DNA from 2 places in the Peptostreptococcus equinus genome. Region 1 is predicted to be linked to the other one. Evidence: riboswitches for the same ligand, from Rfam matches in the RefSeq annotation. Region 1 holds a riboswitch; the other holds the start of a gene.
What was found. A riboswitch is a leader RNA that binds a small molecule or an ion and turns the genes downstream of it on or off. The one in region 1 is predicted to bind lysine.
Positions count from the first base shown of each region.

Region 2: another riboswitch for lysine. It lies ahead of O0R46_RS08950 (aspartate kinase); the one in region 1 lies ahead of O0R46_RS05095 (Na+/H+ antiporter NhaC family protein).

Region 1 is NZ_CP114052.1:1,002,086-1,010,310, reverse strand. Features, by position in the region: gene O0R46_RS05105 (ABC transporter permease subunit/CPBP intramembrane protease) at 1-1,201, shown strand, start outside; gene O0R46_RS05100 (iron-containing alcohol dehydrogenase) at 1,238-2,407, shown strand; lysine riboswitch at 2,518-2,687, shown strand; gene O0R46_RS05095 (Na+/H+ antiporter NhaC family protein) at 2,771-4,531, shown strand; gene O0R46_RS05090 (response regulator transcription factor) at 5,025-5,696, shown strand; gene O0R46_RS05085 (sensor histidine kinase) at 5,686-6,930, shown strand; gene trxA (thioredoxin) at 7,017-7,334, shown strand; gene O0R46_RS05075 (alanine/glycine:cation symporter family protein) at 7,571-8,225, shown strand, end outside.
Region 2 is NZ_CP114052.1:1,783,608-1,791,832, forward strand. Features, by position in the region: rRNA gene rrf (5S ribosomal RNA) at 1-98, opposite strand, end outside; gene tkt (transketolase) at 421-2,412, opposite strand; gene O0R46_RS08945 (alpha/beta hydrolase) at 2,572-3,474, opposite strand; lysine riboswitch at 3,667-3,843, shown strand; gene O0R46_RS08950 (aspartate kinase) at 4,065-5,270, shown strand; gene O0R46_RS08955 (aspartate-semialdehyde dehydrogenase) at 5,293-6,273, shown strand; gene dapA (4-hydroxy-tetrahydrodipicolinate synthase) at 6,334-7,233, shown strand; gene dapB (4-hydroxy-tetrahydrodipicolinate reductase) at 7,235-7,966, shown strand; gene dapD (2,3,4,5-tetrahydropyridine-2,6-dicarboxylate N-acetyltransferase) at 8,138-8,225, shown strand, end outside.

The DNA of each region.
Region 1 (8,225 bases):
GAAATATATAGCGGTTGCAACCACAGCTATCATAACAGCACTTATGAATATAATTTCATTAGGTCTTACTATGCTTTATTCTGTTAAGATGACTTCAGAAATGTCATCCAAAATGATAGATTTTAATCTAGAAAAAATGCTAGTACCTCTTTTACTAACAATGCTAGCAATCATTTTATTCGTTATGGTAGTTACAGCTTTAAGTATGTGTATTTGTTCTTTTTCAAAATCATACAAAGAAGCTCAAAATTCACTTACACCTTTAATGTTAGTAATTATGATACCTTCATATGCTAGTATTATTCCTACCTTGAAATTAAATACAATAAGTGCAATGATACCAGTGGTTAACATTTCCTTATTGATTAAAAGTGTATTTTCTATGGAATCTACATTTAAACTAATATTTATAGTATTGATTAGCACACTTGTATTTATAGGACTTGCTCTTGTAATATTGGGGAAAATATTTAATTCAGAATCGATATTATTCGGTGACGATAAGGGACTATCAATTTTAAATATTAGATCAAATATAAAAAAAGGCAATATGCCTACAAAAGCAGATGGAGTACTAATATTTCTCTTGGAATTAGTAGCACTAGTAATCATTGGTTCATACTTGCAATTAAAATTTGGACATCTAGGTATTGCCCTTAGCCAAATAATATTATTACTAATAGTAATGCTTTATGCATGGTATATAAAGATAGATTATAAGAATGTATTTAAATTAAATAAGTTTAGCTTAAGCGATCTTTTAATTGCATTATTAATCTGGTCTATTTCTTTTGTACTTGTAATAGCTTTGACACAACTTATGATGTATATATTACCAAATTCTCAACAATCAGCTAAAGAGCTAAGTAAATTTATAATAAATAAAGAAATTTGGGTAAACATTTTAGTAGTAGCTTTAATGCCAGCTATATGTGAAGAATTATTATTTAGGGGTTTTATCCTATCTTCATTTTCAAAAGATGGAGAAATTACAAATTCTGCAATAATAATAACAGGTTTATTATTTGGTATATTACACTTATATCTTTTTAAGATTTTGCCAATAGCTGTATTAGGAATGGCTCTATCCTTAATAGTTAAAAAGACTAAATCGATAATTCCATCTATGTCTATGCACTTTTTAAATAATTTAATTTCTGTGTTGGCTTCTATGTTTATTAGTGGTATGTTATTACTATAAAAATAATTAAGATAGCTGTTAATAAGGAGGAATAATATGTATAATTTTACATTTGATGTATCAACAAAAATTTTCTTTGGTAAAGGCCAAATAAAAAATTTATCTGGAGAAATTATAAAATATTCAAACAGAATACTACTGGTATATGGTGGTGGTAGCATAAAGAAAAACGGTATATACAATGCGGTTGTAAGTAATTTAAAAGAAAATAATATAGAATTTATAGAGTTATCAGGAGTTGAACCAAATCCTAGGATAGAATCGGTTAGAAAAGGTGTGGAGCTTTGTAGAGTGAATAATCTAGATGGTGTACTAGCTATTGGAGGTGGAAGTTCAATAGATTGTGCTAAAGTTATAGCTGCTGGAGTAAAATATAATGGAGATGCTTGGGATCTAGTTAAAAATAGAAAATTTATTAAAGATGCTCTTCCTATATTTTCAGTGCTCACAATAGCTGCTACAGGATCTGAAATGGATGTAAATGCAGTAATATCAGATATCTCTAGAAATGAAAAATTAGGAACAGGTGCTCCAAGTACATTGCCAAAAGTATCTATATTAGATCCAGAATATACTTATAGTGTTCCTAAAAAACATACAGCTGCTGGAACTGCAGATATAATGAGCCATACATTTGAAAATTACTTTAATGTTAATAATGATGCGTATTTACAATCTAGAATGGCAGAAGCAATCTTAAAAACTTGTATACACTATGGTCCAATTGCTTGTCAGAATCCAGAAAATTACGAAGCAAGAGCAAATTTAATGTGGTCTTCTTCATGGGCTATCAATGGTCTGTTGGCTAAAGGTGCAACTCAAGATTGGTCAGTACATCCTATAGAGCACGAATTAAGTGCATTCTATGACATAACTCATGGCGATGGGCTAGCTATATTAACACCTCATTGGATGAGATACATTTTATCAGAAGATACAGTAGATAAATTTGTAGAATATGGCGTAAACGTATGGAATATAGATAAGAATTTAGACAAATTTACAATAGCAAATAAAGCAATTGATTTGACTCAAGATTTCTTTACTAACTCCCTTAATATACCTAAAAATCTTAGAGAGTTAGATATAGATGAAGAGTATTTTGACCAAATGTCAGTTAAAGCCACAAAGGGAAATGGTAGAATAAATGGATATGTAACATTAAATCCAGATGATATAAAGAAAATATTAATTAATGCATTATAATAAGTATATAAAATTAGAATTAATAGTAATAAGTTTAATATATTTTTAAAATAAAATTAAATTATTGCTTGAATTAATATTAAAGATGGTATATACTATTATGTAATGATAAAGAAGATAGAGGTGCAGTAACTATCAGTAGCTGAAAAAATGTTTAAAGCGACTACAGTGAAAGGATTTATTGCCGAAGTGTGAAATCAGCTTTAGGGTTTCATTGCTGGGTGTATGCAGAATATGTATGCAACTGTCACAATTTATTTTGTGGTGGGCTATCATTTGAGATAAAGCATATTTATGCCTCGGATGATATTCCGAGGCATTTTTTTTAGCCCCATTTCTTTACTAAAATTTTAGGAGGTTAATATGAACAGAACAAAATTCAGAACTTTAATGATCTCTTTAGCGTTGGTATTTATGACCGTAGTACCAACATTTGCTCAAGATATTGACGCAATTGCTAAAGCAAACGCAAACAAATACGGTATTATAACTATTATTCCACCACTATTAGCAATTATATTAGCATTTATAACAAAAAATGTGGTCGTGTCACTTTTCTTAGGTGTATTTTCAGGATGCTTTATTTTACAGGTAGGGTCAGGTAATAATATCTTACTAAATATAGTATTTTCGTTCCTTGATTTTATAAATAGAGCCCTTACATCACTTGCTGATCCATGGAATGCTGGTATATTACTGCAGGTAATGTGTATAGGTGGTGTTATCAATTTAGTTGGTAAAATGGGTGGAGCAAAAGCTATAGCAGAAGCACTTGCAGACAAAGCAAAGACTTCTAAAAGTGCTCAGCTGATATCATGTCTAATGGGTCTATTAGTATTTTTTGATGACTATGCAAATTCATTGATAGTCGGTCCTATAATGAGACCTGTATTCGATAAAATGAACATTTCTAGACAAAAGTTAGCATTTGTAATAGATGCTACAGCGGCTCCAGTAGCTGGACTTGCAATTATTTCTACATGGATAGGTCTTGAAGTAGGTCTTATACATGATTCATTTAAAAGTATAAACGTTGATGTAGACGCATTTGGTGTATTTCTACAGACTATACCTTATAGATTCTACAATATATTAATAATATTATTTATAGTTGCAAGTGCTATATTAGCTAGAGAATTTGGGCCAATGAGAAAAGCTGAATATATTTCAAGTAGAAAACACTTAATATCATCAGATTATGATGAAAACTTAGAAGAACTTGATGATATGGCACCAAAAGAAGGTGTAGTACTAAATGTTTGGAATGCAATAATTCCTATAGGAGTTTTAATATTGAGTGCTTTGGTAGCTTTCTATTATAGTGGATATTCTGCTATAATGGCTGGCGATGATAAAGAGTTGATAAGATCAGTAAATGCTTCAATGTTTTCATTAATCAGTATTAAAGATTGTTTCTCTGCAGCTGATGCTTCTGTCGCTTTATTCCAGTCAGCTTTATTCGCTTCTATTGTAGCAATGCTTATGGCAAAGATAAAGAAAATTTATACAATATCAGAATCTATTGAAGTTTGGATAGATGGTATGAAGACTTTAATGATTACAGGTGTTATATTGATACTTGCATGGTCGCTAAGTTCAGTAATTAAAGAAGTTGGTACTGCAAAATATATGATTCATTATCTATCAGGATCATTACCGCCATTTTTACTACCTTCAATAATATTTATACTTGGTGCTATTATTTCTTTCTCAACAGGAACTGCATACGGAACTATGGGTATATTAATGCCACTAGCTATACCACTTTCACATTCTATAAATCCTGATATGGCTTATGTAATAGTTGCTACTTCTGCAGTATTAACAGGTGCTATATTTGGTGATCACTGCTCACCAATTTCAGATACAACAATTCTTTCATCAATGGGAGCAGGTTGTAACCACATAGAGCATGTTAACACTCAGATGCCATATTCAATATTTACTGCTGCATTAACGATAGTATTTGGATATATACCAGCAGGTCTAGGAGTTAAATTCTATATCGTATTACCTATAGCAATAGTTGCTTTATTCGTTGGCATTAGATTAATCGGTAAGCGTACTGATGTTGATGATCCAGAATTTGAAGCTAAATTAGCAAAAGAAGGTATTACGTTCTAATTTAAAATAACATATACTTATATATCAACTTATGATATATAAGTATAAAATAATATATAAAAAATTATATAAATACACAAAAATAGCTAGATTATTATAATCTGGCTATTTTTGTGTATTACTCTTATGTTTTGAAAATAGATTGGGCTAAAGCCCGCGATGTTGGGAGACCGCTAATATTTTCTTAAACTATATTGAATTTTTTAGCTTGGGTAGTGCTAAACAATATAGTTTATAATAATCTTACAAAAATATATTTGTTGAAAATACAACAATATTTTTGTAAGATTATTATAACACAAGAATTTAATATTAAAAATATATAATAAAATACACAAAAAATTCAGATAATTTAAAAATGTAAAATTGTCAAATTTAAGTTAAGATAATTGTGTTATAATATTTATAACTTTATTTTGTATAAATGAAATAATAAGTATTACTATATTTCAGTAAAAAATTATTAAAAATACTTATTTAGAATGGAGGATATATGAAAATATTAATAATAGAAGATAATAAAACATTACAAGAGGATATAAACAAGGAACTATCTAAGCATTTTGATACTGAAACCTGTGCTGATGGTGAAGAGGGATTATATTTGATTTCTCAAGGAATTTACGATTTAGTAATACTAGACTTAATGTTGCCAAATATGGATGGTATTACAATATTGAAAGAAGCAAGAAAAAATGGCATTGATACACCTATATTAATTCTTACAGCGAAAGAATCTCTAGATGATAAAATGGAAGCTTTTACTTTAGGAGCAAATGACTATCTAACAAAACCATTTTATATGGATGAGTTGGTCGCTAGAACATTTGCAATTTTAAGAACTAATGGTAGAATAAAAGATAATAAATTTCTAGAATTTAAAGATCTTCAAATAGATTCAGAAAAATCTTGCGTTTATATTAATGGAGAAGAGTTAGAATTACAAAATAAGCAATTTAAATTACTTGAATATTTTGTATTAAATAAAGGTTCTATACTATTAAAAGAGCAAATATACGATAGAATATGGGGAATAGATTCTGATGCTACTATAGAAATAGTAGAAGTATATGTAAGTAATCTTAGAAAAAAATTATCTAAATTTGACTATGATAAATATATAAAGACAAAGAGGAAGGTTGGATACATATTAGATGATAAATAATAATGTATTTGCTAAGACACAAAAAAAGATAATTATAAATATCATGTTTTTGGTTGAATTATTTATGATTATTATGAGTATTTTTATATATTCATATTTTAAAAGTAGCATATTATCTACAATTGATAATTCTCTATTAGATGAATATAGGTTTGTACATTCAGTTTTTACACAAAATTCTATTAGAGATCCCATTGTTCTTCAAGATCCAAAGGACATTGTCTATATTTATGAAGATGATCAAATCAGATATTACACACAGAATAGATATTTTGATCAATCAATACCCAAAAATATACAACCTACAAAAGAAAATTTAGAAACTCTAAATTATAATGGATATAGCTTTAGAACATATACTTTAAAAGAGGGAAAATATACATTCAAGATTATGAGAAATATAGATTCGGAGATGGAAAGCTTAAGCCATCTAATTGTATTGTTGATAATTTCTGATATTATATCATTACTACTAGTATATGTAATTGCTAAATACCTTGCATCAAAAACTTTAAAACCTATAGAACAGTCTTGGAACAAGCAAATAAAATTTGTACAAGATGCTTCACACGAACTGAGAACACCAGTTACAATAATTCAATCAAAACTAGAGAGTTTGCTAAAATCACCTGAGTCCACAGTTGAAGATGAAGCAGAGACCATTGCAACTGCAATGAGAGAAGCTAGACAACTTAAAAAAATGATCAGTGAATTATTATCGCTTTCAAAGGAAGAGTCTATAGTAAAGGTAAATAATGAAAAAATAAATATTAAAGAATTATTTTCCGATATTTTTGAATCTTATAGTGAAATTGCAGAATATCAAAACAAAGGATTTTCCTACTCTGTAAATATGAAAAATAATATAATCGTTAGTGATAGGACTAAACTAACTCAACTACTAAGGATTTTGGTAGATAATGCTTTTAAATATACTGAACCAGGCGATAGTATTACTATACTCGCAAATGAAAAGACAAGAGATAGAATTACTTTAGAAGTTAAAGATACAGGAGTAGGAATAAGTCTAAAAGATCAAAAACATATTTTTGACAGATTTTTCAGAAGTGATGCTGTAAGAGCAAAAGATATAGAAGGTTCTGGAATTGGGCTTTCTATTGCTAAATTGACTGCTGGAATGTTAAAAGCCAATATAAAAGTAAAATCTACGATAAATCAAGGAACCAGCTTTTTTATAGAGATTCCTAGGGGAAGGATTATGAGAAAAAAATAAGATAATTTACCTAATTGTGTTTTAATTTACTCTAATTAGGTATTATATAAATATATTATTAATGAAAATTATAGGAGGTAAAAATCATGGCACAAGTTATAAATGCACAGGATTTTAATTCAAATGTTAAGAATAAAGAAGGAGTAGCTGTAATAGACTTCTTTGCTACATGGTGTGGTCCATGTAATATGTTAGGTCCAGTATTTGCTGACTTAGCAGAAGAAAGAAAGGATGATGCTTATTTTGCTAAAGTTGATATAGATCAATCAATGGAATTAGCCCAAGAATACAAAGTAAGTACAGTACCTACTGTAATCTTCTTTAAGGACGGAAAAGAAGTACATAGAGAAATTGGTTTCATGCCAAAGGAAAAAATTTCATCAAATCTTGATAGTATAAAATAAATAAAGTCAATATAACTTGAATAGAAAACAAAAAAGAGTATGCATTAGCATACTCTTTTTTGTTGAAAATAAAAGTGTACAAAAATTTTATTCAATTTGTATAAAAAAAAGACAAATGGATTATATGCTTTTTAAATTGCAAAATTATTGCCTTTTTTTATTTGATAAGGTATAATATACCTAGAAACGAATAATTTTTATTTTTTGTTGCATTTTTTATTTATAGGAGGGGAAAAATGGAATTTTTCAGTACTTTATATAATGTCGCTATGTCGGTAAGTGACATTCTTTGGTCAAAAATACTGATAGTATTATTAATCGGTGCCGGTTTATACTTTACTATAAGAACTAAATTTGTTCAAATTTCTTATTTTAAAGAACAATTTAGAATACTTTTTGATAAAGAAAATATTGCAGGAGCAAAAGAAAGAGGGGCAATATCTTCTTTTGGTGCATTCTGTATAAGTACCGCTTCAAGAGTTGGTACAGGTAATATAGCAGGTGTTGCTATAGCCGTTGTAGGTGGTGGACCAGGAGCTTTATTCTGGATGTGGTTAATAGCAATTATAGGATCTGCTTCAGCATTCGTGGAAGCTACATTGGCACAGATATTTAAAGTTCCTAATGGAACAGCTTCTAAAGGTGGACCAGCTTATTATATGGAACAAGCACTAGGAGCTAGATGGTTAGGAATTATATTTTCTATCTTAATCACAGTAACTTATGCATTTGTATTTAATGCAGTACAAGCAAATACAATGTCAATAGCATTAAATAATTCATTTGGTGTTGATAGAACTGTGTTTGCAGTTGTAATAGCCATTATTTCTGCTATTGTTATCTTCGGTGGAGTACAGAGAGTATCTAAGGTTGCAGAAGTAATAGTACCTA
Region 2 (8,225 bases), 780 kb from region 1:
TCCCAGGCAGCTTCCCACCAAGTACCTTCAGCGCTAAAGAGCTTAACTTCTGTGTTCGGTATGGGAACAGGTGTATCCTCTTTGCTATAATAACCACATTTTCTTTCATTTTTCCGTCCCTCACAAGGACAAGTATTATATTATCATAATCATATATAGCCGTCAACACTTTTTGAAAAGTTTTTTTATTTTTTTTTCATTATTTTTCCAACTTCACTTGTATATATTGAAATTTAAGGTTTTTTTATTTTAACCTTATTGAAAAAAAATACAAAAAAATGGGTCAAGTTTATAATTAATAATAAATGACCCATAATTTTTTATAAAATATTTTTTATTTTTCTCTAATCATTATTACACTATTTATAAAAATAACGTAATAATTTAATATATTTTTTGTTATTTGTAAAATAATAGTAATTACTTTAATAAAGCCTTAGCTTTGTTAACTACGTTCTCTACTGTAAATCCAAAGTGCTTAAATAGTTCTTCAGCAGGTGCTGATGCTCCAAATGTAGTCATTCCTACTACATCGCCTTCGAATCCAACATACTTATACCAAGGCATTGGTTCCCCAGCTTCAACTGCCAGTCTAGTTCTCACACTTGATGGTAATATTTCTTCTTTGTATGCACAATCCTGATCTTCAAATAAATCTATACAAGGAACTGATACTACTCTTACTGATTTACCGGCTTTTTCTAGTTCTTCCTTTGCACCTACAGCAAGTTCAACTTCTGATCCAGAAGCCATTATTATTAAATCAATATTTTCTTTATTAGAAGCTTCTTCTAGTATGTACGCTCCCTTAAAGGCATCTTGAGAAGATCCCTTTAACTGTGGTAAATTTTGTCTAGTAAGTACTAATGCTGTTGGTCTATCCTTTGACTGCATAGCAGTAGCCCAAGCTACAGCAGTTTCTGTATAATCTGCTGGCCTAAATACATTTATATTAGGTATTGATCTTAACATAGCTAATTGTTCTACTGGTTCATGAGTTGGCCCGTCTTCGCCTACACCTATACTGTCATGAGTTAATACATATGTCACTGGTAATCCCATTAATGCAGCTAATCTTATCATCGGTTTCATAAAATCACTGAATACAAAGAATGTAGCACAGAATGGCTTTAATCCACCATGTAGATATATACCACTTGTTATTGCTGTCATACCCATTTCTCTTACTCCGAAGTGTATGTTTCTTCCTCCTCTATTCTGTGGAGAGAAGAATCCTGCATCTTTCATTTCTGATTTATTTGAAGGTGCAAGGTCTGCAGATCCTCCCACTAAGTTTGGATACAAATCTTTTAATTTATTTATAATCGTTCCTGATGTCGCTCTTGTAGCCATAGACTTATTTTCAAATTCCCAATATTCTTTAGAATCCATTATTTTAGACATATCTACATCAGCAAAATATTCATCCCATAATTTTTTCATTTCAGGATATTCTTTTGTATATGCTGCAAACATTTCATTCCACTCATTTTCTTTTTGAATGCCATTTTCAGCCAATTCACTATAGTGATTATATATATCATCAGAAATTTCAAATTCATTTTGACTTTCCCATCCTAAGCATTCTCTAAAAGCTTGTACATTTTCAGCGCCTAGAGGTTCACCATGAGCACTCGCCTTACCTACCTTAGCTGGACAACCAAATCCTATTTGTGTTTTATTTATTATTATAGATGGTTTATTTTTTTCGGCCTTAGCTTCTTCAATAGCCTTAGAAATTGCCTCTAAATCATTTCCATCTTTTACTACTATTACCTGATATCCAAAGGCCTTGAATCTTGCTTCTACATCTTCAGTAAATGCAAAATCAGTATCTCCTTCTATTGTAATATTATTTGAATCATAAAGTATTATAAATTTGTCTAGCTTTAAAGTACCTGCTAAAGATAATGCTTCATAAGATACACCTTCCATCAGGCAACCATCTCCTGTCATTGCAAATGTATAATGGTCAACTACTGGATAGTTTTCCTTATTAAATACTTCTGCAAGGTGAGCTTCTGCTATAGCCATACCAACTGCTGTAGATACACCAGCACCTAGAGGACCTGTAGTTGCTTCTATCCCTTTAGTGTGACGATACTCTGGATGCCCTGGAGTCAAAGATCCAAACTGTCTAAATTTCTTTAATTCTTCGATAGTTACACCTTCATATCCAAACATATGAAGTAGAGAATATATTAAAGCTGAGCCATGACCTGCAGATAAAATAAATCTATCTCTATTTTCCCAGTTAGGATTTTTTGGATTGTGGTTCATATGGTTGGCCCACAATTCATAGGCTGCTGGCGCTGCTCCTAAAGGTAAACCAGGATGTCCTGAGTTCGCTTTTTGAACCTGATCAGCTGATAAAACTCTTAATGCGTTTACTGCTTTTTGATTTATATTCATATATAAACTCCTCTCAAATTAATAGTTAAGATATATTATAGTACATTTATACAAATACTTAAATATATCTTTATAAAATATTTGAAAATTACAAATTTCCTATAATAAGTTTAGTTTTTATGGAAATCGCTTTCTTTTATTTATTTCTTTCTTTTTTATCTATTTTATTAAATTTTTATCTATCAATCTTAAAAAATCTCTGTATTTTACGATATATTCTTTTTTGAAATTTTTATAAGATTTACAGTGACCTTTATTATCAAAAATGATTAATTCAGTAGTTGCTACGCTTTTGTCCCGCAGCTTGACGCTCTCACCATAAGGAATCACCCTATCACTTTTTCCATGAATAAGCAAAATCGGACAAACTACCTTACATATTTCATCTAAAGGACTTATATCTTTAGGATCAATTCTACTTTTCTTTTCCATAAATTTTAATACTAGATAATTAAATGGTATTTTGGGAAGCTTTGTCCAAACATTTAAATTGTTTTCTAAATAATTTTTTAAATTAGAAAATGGGCTATCACAAACTAAGCCAATTATATCTTTATTATTTGATGCTGCTAATATTGCAGTTGAGGCTCCCATAGAAATACCATGAACTATTATAGGACAGTTAGATTTTTTCTTAGCAAAAGCTATAGCCTCCAATAAATCCTCTTTCTCTCTTTTTCCACTAGTCGTATTTCCACCTTGGGATCTGCCTTGACCAGAATAATCAAAAGTCAATATATTAGCCCCTATAGAGTTCATCCAAACAAAAAAATCATATGCTGAAAAAGTAGGACTTTCTCTATTTTCCATGTAACCATGCGAATAAACTAGTGTGAATGTTGGATTATGTGCTGGTATATACCAACCATATATTTGGTTTCCTTGGGACATAAATTGTATATTTTCGTAATCTAGTCCTAACATGTCCTTAGGGTTTGACATAAGAGCTAGTCTCTTCGGATTATTTAATTTATAACTTACTTGATGACTAATATAAAAAATAATAAAAATACTAATCATAACTGCTGTAAATACTATAATCAATAAATATTTTAAAAACATAAGGGCCTACTTTCTATTATTATTTTCGTTTGTACTTACTATAACTTATATTTTAATGTATACATAAAAAATATGTAAGAGATTAAAACTTATTTTTTCAATAATTTTCGAAAATTTAAAAATATTTTTTATTTTATTTTCAAATAAGTATTTACTTTATAGTTTTTTTGCTATATAATTAATCTCAACTTAATAAAGGATAGAGGTGCGATCGACATCAGTACTTTCAAACAATGTAGGCAAACAGTTTGTAAGGAAAGGGGACGTCGCCGAAATTGTATATGTTTTGCTTGGCATATACTTTTGGAATGATGGTTAAGAGCTGTTGTTTTGTCATTATTTAGGTAATAATGGAGTGCTAACCGGTATAAATCAAACTATTGAATTGTTGCGGGACAAATGTATACTCTACATTTGTTTTTTTATTTATAAAACCGTGGCTACACTCCATATACCAAAAAATAATGGAGTGCTAACCACAATGTCAAAAACTTTTAGACAAATGTAGGCCTCCTATATTTGTCTTTTTTTATAGGCAAATCTATCCACCAAAAATTTATATTGAGTTTAATATTAAAATTGGAGGAATTATGAAAAGTATATCAGTTTTAAAATTTGGAGGAAGTTCCGTAAGTACTATTGGAAAAATTAAAAACATTTCATCTTACTTAAAAAATAGGATAGAAAATAATGAAAAGTTAGTAGTGGTTGTCTCAGCGATGGGTAAAACGACTGATAGCCTTTTAAAACAAGTCGAAGAAATAACAGAAAATCCAGATGTTAGAGAGCTTGATTCTCTACTTGCCATAGGTGAGCAAAATACAATTTCCTTAATGGCAATCACCTTAAATGATATAGGTGTAAAATCTAGATCTCTAACTGGTATTCAAGCAGGTATAAAAACATTTGGACAGCATACAAAAAGTAAAATTGCAGATATAAATTCAGATTATTTGCTAAAACAGCTTGAAGAATATGACATTCTAGTTATTGCAGGATTTCAAGGATTCAATGAAAATCTAGAAATCACTACTCTAGGAAGAGGGGGATCTGATACTAGTGCGGTAGGGCTAGCCGCTTCTATTGCCTGCCCTTGTGAAATATATACAGATGTTGATGCTGTATATGGGACTGATCCTAGAATATATCCAGATGCTAAGGCAATAGAACAAATATCTTACGAAGAAATGTTAGAGCTTTCAGCTTTAGGTGCTGGAGTATTGGAAACAAGATGTGTGGAAATAGCAAAAAACTACAATGTACCACTATATTTAGGAAAAACTTTAGCTAATACGAAAGGAACTTGGATTATGAGTAATACAGATTTGATAGAAAAGAAAGTAGTAACAGGAGTTGCATTAGATCAAGATATATTACATGTTACTTTAACTTGTAAAAAATGCAATCCAGATTTTGTTCAAGCTTTATTTGACCAATTGGATAGACTTAGCATAAATATAGATATGATTAGCCAAATTCTAGTAAATGATGAAATCAGTATCTCATTCACTTGTAAGAATACTGACAAAAACTTTTTAAAAGATGCACTAGATACTCTAAAGACATCTTATCCAAGCTTAAATCATTCAATTAGAACAGATTGTGCCAAAGTATCTATTGTAGGTTCAGGAATGAGAGATGTCAGTGGTGTAGCTGCAAGAGCTTTTAGAATATTAGGTTCAAATGGAATAGATTTTTATCAAGTAACAACTTCAGAAATATCTATCTCATATGCAATAGATGCACAAAAATCATTGGATGCAGTAAGAATTCTATGCGAAGAATTCAATATATAACTATAATTTTGGAGGTAATTGAATGGCAAATTTTGCAATAGTTGGAGCTACAGGTGTAGTCGGAACAAAAATGATAGAGCGACTAGAAGAATCAAATCTACAGGTTGATAATATATATTTGATGGCATCATCAAAATCTGCTGGTAAAATCTTAAAATTTAGAGGTAAGCAAGTTATAGTTGAAGAGCTAAATGAACATTCATTTGATAAAGATATAGATTATGCCCTCTTCTCTGCTGGTGGTTCTACATCAAAAAAATTTGCACCTATAGCGGAAAAACATGGAGTAATAGTAATAGACAATTCAAGTGCTTGGAGAATGGATCCACAAATTGATTTAGTAGTACCAGAGTGTAACAAACCTATGCTAAATAGAAAGATAATAGCTAATCCCAACTGTTCTACTATTCAATCCGTAGTACCTCTAAAGCCTATACATGAAACTTTTGGATTAAAAAGAATTACCTATACAACTTATCAGGCTGTATCTGGATCAGGAATCGGAGGAATTAACGATTTAAAAAATGGACAAGAAGGTATAGAACCACAAAAATATCCTCACCCAATTTACAATAACGTCTTACCGCATATAGACGATTTTTTAGAAAATGGATACACAAAAGAAGAAATGAAAATGATAAACGAAACAAAGAAAATCTTATCTCTTGATGATAATGTACAAATAACAGCAACATGTGTTCGAGTTCCAGTTTTTAATTCACACTCTGTTGAAATAGATATCAGCCTTGAAAAACCTGCTAGTGTAGATGGAATCAGACAAATTCTAGAAAATGCCCCAGGTGTAGTATTAATAGATAAGCCACAAAATAATCAATACCCTATGCCATTAAATGCTACAGGTCAAGATAAAGTTCTAGTTGGAAGAATTAGAAAAGATATATCACAAGAAAATAGTTTTCATATTTGGTGTGTTGCTGACAATATCAGAAAAGGAGCCGCAAGTAACGCAGTACAAATCGCAGAAATGTTAGAAAATAAGTAATAGAAACACTAATCTAAAAACAAATAATTTCGTATTTATACAATACTGGAGGTATTAAAAATGACATCACTATTTAGAGGAGTAACAACAGCACTAGTAACCCCAATGAACCAAGATATGACCGTAGACTATGACTCATACAGAAGATTTGTAAGATTTCAATTGGATTCTGGTATAAATGGTCTGGTCATATCTGGCACTACAGGAGAAGGCTCAACTTTAACAATGGATGAAAAATTGGAATTACTAAAAATAGCTTTAGAAGAAAGAAAAAATTTAGATGTCCCAGTTATTTTAGGTACTGGATCAAACAATACAACACAAACTATAATAAATACTAGAATTGCAAAGGAAAATGGAGCTGATGCTGCCCTAATAGTTACACCTTATTACAATAAAACTAGTCAAAAAGGATTGATTGCTCACTACTTTGCAATAGCAGATGCTGTAAATATACCGATAATACTTTACAACGTACCTGGACGTACTGGCATGACAATTAGCCCTGAAACAGTAGCAGAACTATCTAAGCACAAAAATATAATAGCCTTAAAAGATGCAACTGGAGATATGAATTACTTAGAAAGTATTAAAGCTATAGTTGATGAAAATGCAGACTTTTCTTTATATAGCGGGGATGATGGTACATTCTTTGATTTTTTAGTACATGGTGGAGATGGCGTAATTAGCGTAATATCAAATACTTCCCCAAAATCATTTATTGGAGTATATAAGGCATTTACAAATGGGGATATTCAATCCGCCAGAAAAATACAAAACAGATTAAATCCATATATAAAATCACTCTTCTCTGATGTCAGCCCGACTCCAGTAAAAGTTGTATTAAATGATATGGGATATTGCAAAGATATTTTTAGATTACCTTTAATACCTACGAATGACACAGTGAGAAAAAACGTACTAGAACATTATAGAAAAGTACTAGACTTGGAGGTATAATATGAAATTAATTTTAAGTGGATATGGTACTATGGGAAAAGTAGTCGAGGAGCTTGCTATAGAAAAAGGTCACCAAATAGTAGGTGTATTTTCTACTATTAATATAGAAAATTGCCCATACCAAATAATCAGTGATGCTGAACGTTTAGCTAATGCAGATGCAATTATAGACTTCTCTCATCCAAACAACACAAAAAGATTATTAGAAGGAGCAAAGATACATAAATTGCCAATTATAGTTGCAACCACAGGAGCTAGAGACCAATTGCAGAATCTTATGAATCAAGCTTCACAATACTGTCCTATATTTTTCAGTGCCAATATGAGTTACGGTGTTCATGTTTTTACTCAGGCATTAAAATACCTGACTCCCCTATTATCAGAGAGTTTTGATATAGAAATAATAGAAAGGCATCACAACAAAAAAATAGATGCCCCAAGTGGTACTGCTATAAAACTATTAGAAGCAATACAAGAAATAGATTCTTCATTTATACCTATTTACGATAGAAGTCAAACTGAACATAAAAGAGATAAAAAAGAAATTGGTATGAGTTCCATTAGAGGTGGCACAATAGTAGGCGAACATGAGGTCTTATTTGCTGGAACAGATGAAGTAATTGAAATTACCCATAGAGCTCAATCGAAACGAATATTCGCAGATGGTTCAATAAAAGCTGCTCAAAAAATAAAAGATTTTTCTGCAGGCTTTTATACATTCAGTAATTTATAAAATTTTTGTAAATTACAAGACTATATTAAAATTATGCCTATAAAACATTTATCAATGTAAATAATAAACTGATATAAAAATAAATATAATAATCTTATCCTGTCCAAGTATATTCAATAAAAATCAAATACTTGGGTAGGAATAACTATATATAATAAACTAGGAGGAAAAATGGAAAAGAATTTTTTAACTTCAGAGGAAATAATAAATTATATCGCTACATCTAAAAAGCAAAGTCCTGTAAAGGTATATATAAAGG